DNA from 4 places in the Mediterraneibacter sp. genome. Region 3 is predicted to be linked to each of the others. Evidence: predicted binding sites of a transcription regulator. Region 3 holds the regulator's gene; each other region holds the start of a gene.
What was found. The regulator Rex, encoded in region 3, represses fermentation and respiration genes when NADH is low (regulators of the CRP and FNR family bind a similar motif). The targets are predictions, from matches to a motif close to ATTGTTAANTANTTAACAAT.

Region 1 (2,207 bases), on a different contig from region 3:
TCAGAAACCAGGTAACGGCTCTGCTTAACAACGGAAAGATCGTTACAACTGAAGCGAAAGCAAAAGAAATTCGCAAAGAAGCAGAAAAACTTATCGCATTGGCTGTGAAAGAGAAAGATAACTTCGACGAAGTAACAGTAATGGCAAAAGTTGCCCGCAAAGACAAAGACGGCAAGAGAGTGAAAGAAGTTGTTGACGGAAAGAAAGTTACTGTTTACGACGAAGTAGAGAAAAAGATCAAAAAAGATCAGCCGAGCAGACTTCATGCAAGACGTGAAATGCTGAAAGTTCTTTACCCGGTTAAAGAGGGCGAGAACAAGAAAGCAAAAGAAATCGATATGGTTGCAAAACTGTTTGATGAGATCGCTCCGAAATACGCAGATCGTAACGGTGGTTACACAAGAATCGTAAAGATTGGTCAGCGTAAAGGTGACGCAGCGATGGAAGTTCTTCTTGAGCTTGTATAAGAGCTGAGTGGACGAAATATTTTAGCAGATCAATATTGAATTAGTGAGAAAACTCTTTCTATGGATTTCATAGAAAGAGTTTTTTGTAATGTCAGAATTGGATAGAAGAGGCTGTTTTTAAGGTTGTTTTATGAGCTTTTGTAGAAAGTGCACAAATAATTTTTGAAAAATACCGTTAAAATATTAACAAATATATTGTTGACAATTATTTAACAAACGGATATACTTGAAGTTGTGAGAAACAAGATAGATAACGGTTTGAGAAGAGGAAACCGGAACTCAATTACAGGAGGAATTATCAAATGGCAAAGAAAGAAAAAACAGTCGTACCTGAGATTGTTGACAGTGTAGAAGCGCTTGAAGCAAAAATGAAAGCAATGCGCGAAGCACAGAAGATTTTCGCGACATTTACTCAGGAGCAGGTTGACAAGATTTTCTATGAAGCAGCTATGGCAGCCAACAAACAGCGTATCCCGCTTGCAAAAATGGCAGTAGAAGAGACGCAGAGAGGTATTGTTGAAGATAAAGTTATCAAAAACCACTACGCTGCAGAGTATATATATAACGCGTACAAGAATACAAAAACTTGCGGCGTGATCGAAGAAGATACAGCTTACGGAATTAAGAAAGTAGCAGAGCCGATCGGTCTTGTTGCGGCGGTTATCCCGACAACAAACCCGACTTCTACGGCAATCTTCAAGACATTGATCTGTTTGAAGACAAGAAACGCGATCATCATCAGCCCGCACCCGGCTGCAAAAGCATGTACGATCGCAGCAGCAAAAGTTGTACTTGACGCAGCAGTAAAAGCAGGAGCACCGGAAGGAATCATCGGATGGATCGATGCACCGTCACTGGAGCTTACAAATACAGTTATGAGAGACGCAGATATCATTCTGGCAACAGGCGGTCCTGGAATGGTAAAAGCTGCTTACTCTTCAGGAAAACCGGCTCTCGGCGTTGGTGCTGGAAATACACCGGTTATCATTGATGACACAGCAGATGTAAGAATGGCTGTAAACTCTATCATTCATTCTAAAACATTTGATAATGGTATGATCTGTGCTTCCGAGCAGTCTGTAACTGTTCTGGAAAGCGTATACGAGCAGGCGAAGAAAGAATTTGCTTACAGAGGATGCTACTTCCTGAAACCGGGAAAAGAGCTTGACGCAGTTCGTAAAACAATCATCATCAACGGAGCGCTTAACAGCAAGATCCCTGGAAAATCTGCATATGAGATTGCAAAACTTGCAGGCGTAAATGTTCCGGAAGATACAAAGATCCTTATCGGTGAAGTTGAGTCTGTAGATATCGCAGAAGAATTCGCTCACGAGAAACTGTCACCGGTACTTGCAATGTACAAAGCAAAAACATTTGACGAAGCTCTTGATAAAGCTGCTCAGCTTGTAGCTGACGGTGGATACGGACATACATCTTCTCTGTATGTACATCCGGCAGAGAAAGAAAAGATCCAGAAACATTACGAAGCAATGAAAACTTGCCGTGTTCTGATCAATACACCGGCTTCACAGGGTGGTATCGGAGATCTTTACAACTTCAAACTTGCTCCGTCACTGACACTTGGATGTGGATCATGGGGCGGAAACTCTGTATCAGAGAACGTTGGTGTAAAACATCTTCTGAACGTGAAAACAGTTGCCGAGAGGAGAGAGAATATGCTGTGGTTTAGAACACCTGAGAAAGTTTACTTTAAGAAAGGCTGTATGCCGGTAGCGCTTG
Region 2 (2,207 bases), on a different contig from region 3:
GCCAAATACGGATTAACCTCGGGATTAGTATATTGAAAAAAATCAAACCGATCATAGTAAAGATCCAAGATCGCACTAAGCATATTCACATACCCGCGAACCAATCCTCGCTCCGGATTATTCTCTTCCTGACGCCGATAGTAATCCTCTGTGCCAATACAAAGCATATCATTGAAAATGTCTTCTAAAAGCGCATATTTATCGCTGTAATGTGAATAAAACGTAATCCTGCTGACTTTCGCTTCTTTACAGAGCTCTGTAACGGAAATGCGTTCAAAATCCTCTGTTGAAAGCATTCTGATCATTGCATCTTTCAGATTTCGTTTTGTCTTTACGATCCGTTTATCTTCCATGTTCGGCAAATTTCCTTCCTCTAATCCACTCCTTTTTCACCGATAATCATACCGAAACTTCTATTGATAGTCAATAACATCGATCCATTTCATCAAGAAATCTTTTTCTAACTCATTATCTTTTGTAAGCTGTGCTGCTGCCACGATCGGAAGCCACTGCTGTACATATTGTCTTGCTGTATCGCTCTTCTTGCAGAATAATTTCAAATACAGATCAGCTGTTTCCTGATCTTTCAATGCAAAGAGGAGATATGTCATAGCTGCATCTGCACTTGCATTACCTTGGGTTGCATGTGCCCAGTCTACAACTGTCATCTTACCGTTTTTCCCTACGATTACATTACTCGGATTAAAATCGCCATGGCATACTTTATTATGTTTCGGCATACTTTCCAATCTTGTAAGAAGTTCGTATCTTGTTGTTGCGTCCACTTCTTTCAGGCTGTTAATCTGACGCGCAAGTTTGTCTTTCATGCCTTTCAGAAGAGGTGATGTCTCATTGTGAATCTGAAGCTGAAGATCTACGAAATCTTCCATATATTTCTCGATATTCTTTTTATCGGAATTCATCATATCTTCCATCGTCTTGCCATCTTTATACTCGATCTCGATCGCCCATTTGCCTTCTACCTGAGTAACCCCTTTCACTTTCGGGATCTCAAGTCCGGTCTCTTCAATTCTTGCTGTAATCAGCGCTTCGTTAAATATGTCTGACTTCGGATGCTCTTCATTAAATACTTTTACGATACTGTCGTCGCATTTGTAAACTGTTTTATATGGACGTTTTACGATAATATTTTTTTCTTCAAGTTTCATAATAGTGGCCTCCTTAATGGGTTTTTGTTTTTGATGAGCTCATTATACACCCTGATTTTCAGAAAAGAAACCCCTCTAAGCAAAGTTTGTGCAATTTTTAACTATATTTTTACAAATTATCTAATTGTTAAATTTTTATCACTCTGTCGGTTTTTTTATACTTTTTTAAGATTATAATACTGTTTTTTCCAAAATACATTTCACTGAAAATTACCATACAATCACCGGAGATGCCAAAATGCACATTCCTGGATTGTAAACAGTTGCAGGGTCTCGGCAATCCCGAACTTCGGCTCGTCGCCATGCAAAAAAGAGCGCCGCAGCATCGGATTTCTCCTCTGCCTGCAACGCTCTGATGTAAAATACTATTTATAAATCAATTCCCCGATCTTATTTGCCGTAGTAGCATTTCAGATAGATATCTTTGATCTCTTTCATAAGCGGATATCTCGGGTTTGCTCCTGTACACTGGTCATTAAATGCCTGCTCGCACATATCATCCAGAGTCTCAAGGAAATATTTCTCGTCAACACCGTAATCTTTGATTGTTTTCTTGATGCCGATCTTCTCTTTCAGATCTTCCAGTTTTGCAATGAAGTTTTCAAATACTTCTTCATCTGTATTTCCTGTGCATCCTGCGAAACGTCCAAGTTCTGCATATCTTGCAAGTGCATGCGGATACTGATACTGTGAGAATGTTCCCATCTTTGTCGGAACTTCTGCTGCATTGTATCTCATAACCTCTGTAAGGATTACAGCATTTGCAACACCATGCGGCAAGTGATGGAATGCACCAAGTTTATGAGCCATAGAGTGGTTCACACCAAGGAATGCGTTTGCGAATGCCATACCTGCCATACAGGAAGCATTTGCCATCTCTTCACGAGCCTTCGGATCATTTGCTCCGTTCTCGTATGCTGACGGAAGGTTTTCAAATACCATCTTAACAGCTTTCATTGCAAGACCATCTGTGTAGTCTGTTGCCATGATAGATACATAAGCCTCGATTGCATGTGTCATTACGTCGATACCTGATGC
Region 3 (2,207 bases):
AAGCAGTGGGCAAACGGTTTCTTTGTCCGATTCAAAACTGAGCTGGAAAGAACAAAAAGAACAGCAGGCGAAAGAGCGAAAACGGAAGAATGAGCTGAAAAAGACGGAGGAAGAGATTGCGAAACTTGAAGAAGAAAATCAGGAAATTGATGTTCAGATGACGTTGGAAGAGGTGTATTCCAATTCTGTGAAATGTCAGGAGCTTTCGTCTAAACGTGCTGAAAATGAATTGCGTCTTGAAGAGTTATATGAAAAATGGGAAGAATTAGCCGAGTAGAAGAACGATCAAAGAGCAGACATTTTATAATACGGTTATAATAAAAGTACTGAAAACGCTGTGAAATCGTTAGTTCTGTTTGACATAATATTAACTATTTTATATAATGTAACAGAAGTGTCGGTATGTCCGACGAGTGAATGAAATAGATATGAGCGCCGAATAAGGGCAGCACAGTGGAAGGTGATAAACGTGGAGCGTAGAAAAATATCCAGAGCGGTAATTTCAAGACTGCCGAGATATTATCGGTATTTGGGTGATCTGCTTGAAATAGGGGTTGAGAGGATTTCTTCTAATGATTTGAGCAAGAAGATGAATGTGACAGCGTCACAGATTCGTCAAGATCTGAATAATTTCGGTGGATTTGGACAGCAGGGGTATGGGTACAATGTAAAGTATCTTTATACGGAGATAGGCAAGATATTAGGACTTGACAAGACCCATAATTTTATTATTATCGGAGCAGGAAATTTAGGGCAGGCGCTTGCAAATTATGCGTCCTTTGAACGAAGCGGTTTTGTTTTAAAAAGTTTGTTTGATGTAAATCCGCGTCTTGAAGGAATGTCGATTCGTGGAATCGAGGTTCGTATGATGGATGAACTGGTAGATTTTCTGCAGAACAATGATATTGAGATTGCGGCGCTGACGATTCCGAAGTCGAAGGCAATCGAAGTCGCGGATGTTCTCGTTGATAATGGAATTAAGGCAATATGGAATTTTGCACATACAGACCTAAGTCTTCCGAAAGATGTGATTGTGGAAAGTGTGCATCTTTCAGACAGTCTTATGAAATTATCATATAATATCAGTCAGCGAGAAGGCGGACAGAAAAAATAGATACTTGAAGACAGAACCCCGCAGGAAACTGCGGGTGTTCCCTTTTAACAGCATAAAAGGCGGTGGACTAAATGAGATATCTTCCAAATGGAAAGCAGATGAAAGATGCAGATACATATACGATTGAAAAGATCGGACTTCCATCTCTTGTGTTAATGGAAAGAGCGGCGCTGGAAACCGTGAGAACTTTGCAGGAAAAAAAGATTGATCTTTCAGAAGCGCTTGTTGTGTGCGGAAGTGGAAATAATGGCGGAGACGGTTTTGCCGCAGCACGGATTTTAAGAGAAGAAGGATTTCATGCAGAAGTATTGTTTGTTGGCAGTGAAGCGGCTCTTAGTGCAGAATGCCGCGCACAGAAACAGATTGTGCAGCAGCTTGGAATTCCTGTGTTCACGGATTTTCCGAATCGGGAATATACTGTTATAATTGATGCGATATTTGGCGTAGGATTAAGCAGGGATGTGGAAGGCAGATATCGGACTGCGATCGAGTGGATGAATGAGAAAAAGTGTGAAAAAGCGGCAATCGATATTCCTTCAGGAATATGTGCGGAGACAGGGCAGATTTTAGGAGTTGCATTCCGGTCTGATATCACGGTTTCTATGGCTTGTGTAAAAATCGGATGTGAATTGTTTCCCGGGAAATTATATGCCAAAGAGACGGTGGCGGTTCCGATTGGAATTGATACTGCTTATTTTGATAGAAGAGAAGATGTATATTGTACTTATGACCAAGGGGATTTTCAGATGCTTCTGCCGCAGAGAAAACCGGATTCACACAAAGGGGATTACGGAAAAGTGTTGATGATTACCGGAAGCCGGGGGATGGCAGGGGCGGCGTTTCTGTCAGCAAAGGCGGCATATGCGGTCGGAGCCGGACTTGTTCAGATCTATACGTCGGAAGAGAATCGGGTTGTTTTGCAGGAACTGCTTCCTGAAGCAATTATCTCCTGCTATAGAGAGGAAGAGTCAGTTCCACATGATGGAGATCTGGAGCGTCTGATTCGATGGTCTGATGTTGTATGCATTGGATGCGGCCTTGGAACAGGCGAATTTTCAAGACGTCTTTTGAAAAAGGTGATAAAGATCACAAA
Region 4 (2,207 bases), on a different contig from region 3:
ACATAAGAAGCACATCCGATCAAAACCGAAATTCTTCTTCCCAGTTTATCAGAGAGCGGTCCCGCAAACGGAAGTGAGATCAGACGTCCCAGTCCCAATGCCGCGGCGATCGCCGTCACACCCATAATATCTCCTGTCCCCCACTGCTCTGCAAGAAGTTCTTTAACAACCTGCTGACTGAGAATGGAACATCCGATTCCATGGATAAAATAATTTAAATAAAGGATAAGTGCACTTGGCAGGTATTTCTTATTCATTTTTTCTGTTTCCTTTCATACCGCGGTTCGGCAGTCCTATTCAACTGCCGATTTGATCCGCCGCTTTTTTATTTTTAATCGTACTTAATATCAAGAATTTCTTTCATATATTCAATCGGCATCTTCTGTCCTGTCCACAATTCAAATGCCGCCGATCCTTGGAAAAGCATCATTCCAAGACCGTTCATTGTCTTACACCCAACTTCTTTCGCCATTCGGAGCATCTCTGTCTCTCTCGGAGAATAAACAACGTCTGTTACGATCAGATCCGGTCGGAAAAAGGACTTGTCCGGAATATATGTTTTTCCTTCCAGCGGTTTCATTCCCATTCCGGTTGCATTTGCAAACAAATAACTGTCTGCGATCTCTTCTTTTAATTTATCCAAATCTGCAAGATCACATAAAACTGCTTTACATTTTGTTTTTTCATTGATCTTTCTCACTGTTTCCTGCGCGTTATCCCAAAATTTATCTTTCAGATTAAAGATAGACATTTCTTTTACTCCGTCAAGAGCCGCCTGAATCTCAATCGCTGTCGCCGCGCCGCCTGCTCCGACAATCGTCATTTTCTTTCCGATCACATCAATTTCATTATCTTTTAATGACTGCATGTATCCGATTCCATCCGTAATATGACCTGTCAAAACACCGTTGTCATTTACGATCGTATTGACCGCCCCGCACATTTCTGCTGCCGGAGAAAGCTTGTCCAAATATTTGTGCACAACTGTTTTATTCGGCATAGACACATTCGAACCTCTCATTTTTAATGCACGAAGTCCTTTTACCGCATCTTCCAATGTATCATTATCAACTTCAAAAGCAAGATACGCGTAATCTAAACCTAATTTTGCAAATGCTTCATTGTGCATTGCCGGTGAACTTGAATGACGAATCGGATAAGCCATAAGTCCGATCAATTCTGTATGTCCTGTAATTCTTTCTGCCATAATTTTTTCTCCTTTTTGTTTTAATCTCAAATGATTATTTTTCTTTTCACAACGTTTGTTAAATATCAAACAATCTCTCCGCCTCTATTATACGACTTCACTCTTCATACTTCTAATACATATTTTTTTGATTTTTAATAGTTTTTTGCTATCAATTATGGTACACTATAACTAATTTCTTTAACCGCTTTTGAAAGGAGATATTTATGACCTTAAACCAACTGCTCTACTTCCGGCAGGTCGCACGTTCTCAGCACTTTCGCCTCGCCGCAGAACAACTGAATATTTCTCAGCCAAGTCTGAGCCGTTCCATATCGAACTTAGAAGAAGAACTCGGAGTTTTACTGTTTGAACGTCAGGGACGTACCGTCACATTATCAAAATATGGAAAAATTTTCTTAGAACATACAGATAAAATTTTATCAGAAGTAAAAATTGCCGAAGAGCGAATGAAAAAATTATCCGGCAATGCCGGACATGTAGATATCGCTTACGTCTTTCCGCTTGCTGAACGGTACATTCCTCATACTGTACGCCGCTTTTTAAGCAAAGCAAAAAACAAGGACATCACTTTTAATTTTCATCAATCCCATACCGGTGAAATGATCAAGGGATTGAAAGAAGAAATCTACGATGTAATCTTCGGATCTTATGTAGAAAATGAACCTGATATCCAGTTTGTTCCGATCATCCGACAGGAAATGATCGTCATCACGCCCATCGGACATCCACTGTCTCTGAAGGAAAAAGTGTGCCTCCGCGATTTGGAAAACTACCCTCTCATCGGATACGATAAAACTTCCGGACTTGGGAAATTCACCAATCAGATTTACAATTCTTATTCTGTAAATCCGAACATCACCTGCGAATCTCCTGACGAAAATGCGATTGCTTCCCTTGTCGCGGAAAATTTCGGCATTGCTTTCGTTGCAAATGTTGATACACTGCGTCATTTTCCGCTGGAACGGCTTCTTCTAAGCGATGTTTCCTTATTCCACAC

Region 1: adhE (bifunctional acetaldehyde-CoA/alcohol dehydrogenase) is a predicted target of Rex. The motif match lies at 665-684, and genes of this name have one in related genera.
Region 2: RCH61_RS08360 (aminoglycoside phosphotransferase family protein) is a predicted target of Rex. The motif match lies at 1,293-1,312, and genes of this name have one in related genera.
Region 4: RCH61_RS03455 (shikimate dehydrogenase) is a predicted target of Rex. The motif match lies at 1,262-1,281, and genes of this name have one in related genera.

Annotation. Positions count from the first base shown of each region.
Region 1 covers NZ_JAPJQP010000021.1:12,885-15,091, reverse strand. Annotated here, with positions in the region: gene RCH61_RS08370 (bL17 family ribosomal protein) at 1-467, shown strand, start outside; gene adhE (bifunctional acetaldehyde-CoA/alcohol dehydrogenase) at 770-2,207, shown strand, end outside.
Region 2 covers NZ_JAPJQP010000021.1:10,145-12,351, forward strand. Annotated here, with positions in the region: gene RCH61_RS08355 (TetR/AcrR family transcriptional regulator) at 1-353, opposite strand, end outside; gene RCH61_RS08360 (aminoglycoside phosphotransferase family protein) at 414-1,169, opposite strand; gene adhE (bifunctional acetaldehyde-CoA/alcohol dehydrogenase) at 1,560-2,207, opposite strand, start outside.
Region 3 covers NZ_JAPJQP010000001.1:276,934-279,140, forward strand. Annotated here, with positions in the region: gene abc-f (ribosomal protection-like ABC-F family protein) at 1-277, shown strand, start outside; gene RCH61_RS01300 (redox-sensing transcriptional repressor Rex) at 470-1,114, shown strand; gene RCH61_RS01305 (NAD(P)H-hydrate dehydratase) at 1,186-2,207, shown strand, end outside.
Region 4 covers NZ_JAPJQP010000003.1:153,985-156,191, forward strand. Annotated here, with positions in the region: gene RCH61_RS03450 (MFS transporter) at 1-257, opposite strand, end outside; gene RCH61_RS03455 (shikimate dehydrogenase) at 332-1,207, opposite strand; gene RCH61_RS03460 (LysR family transcriptional regulator) at 1,414-2,207, shown strand, end outside.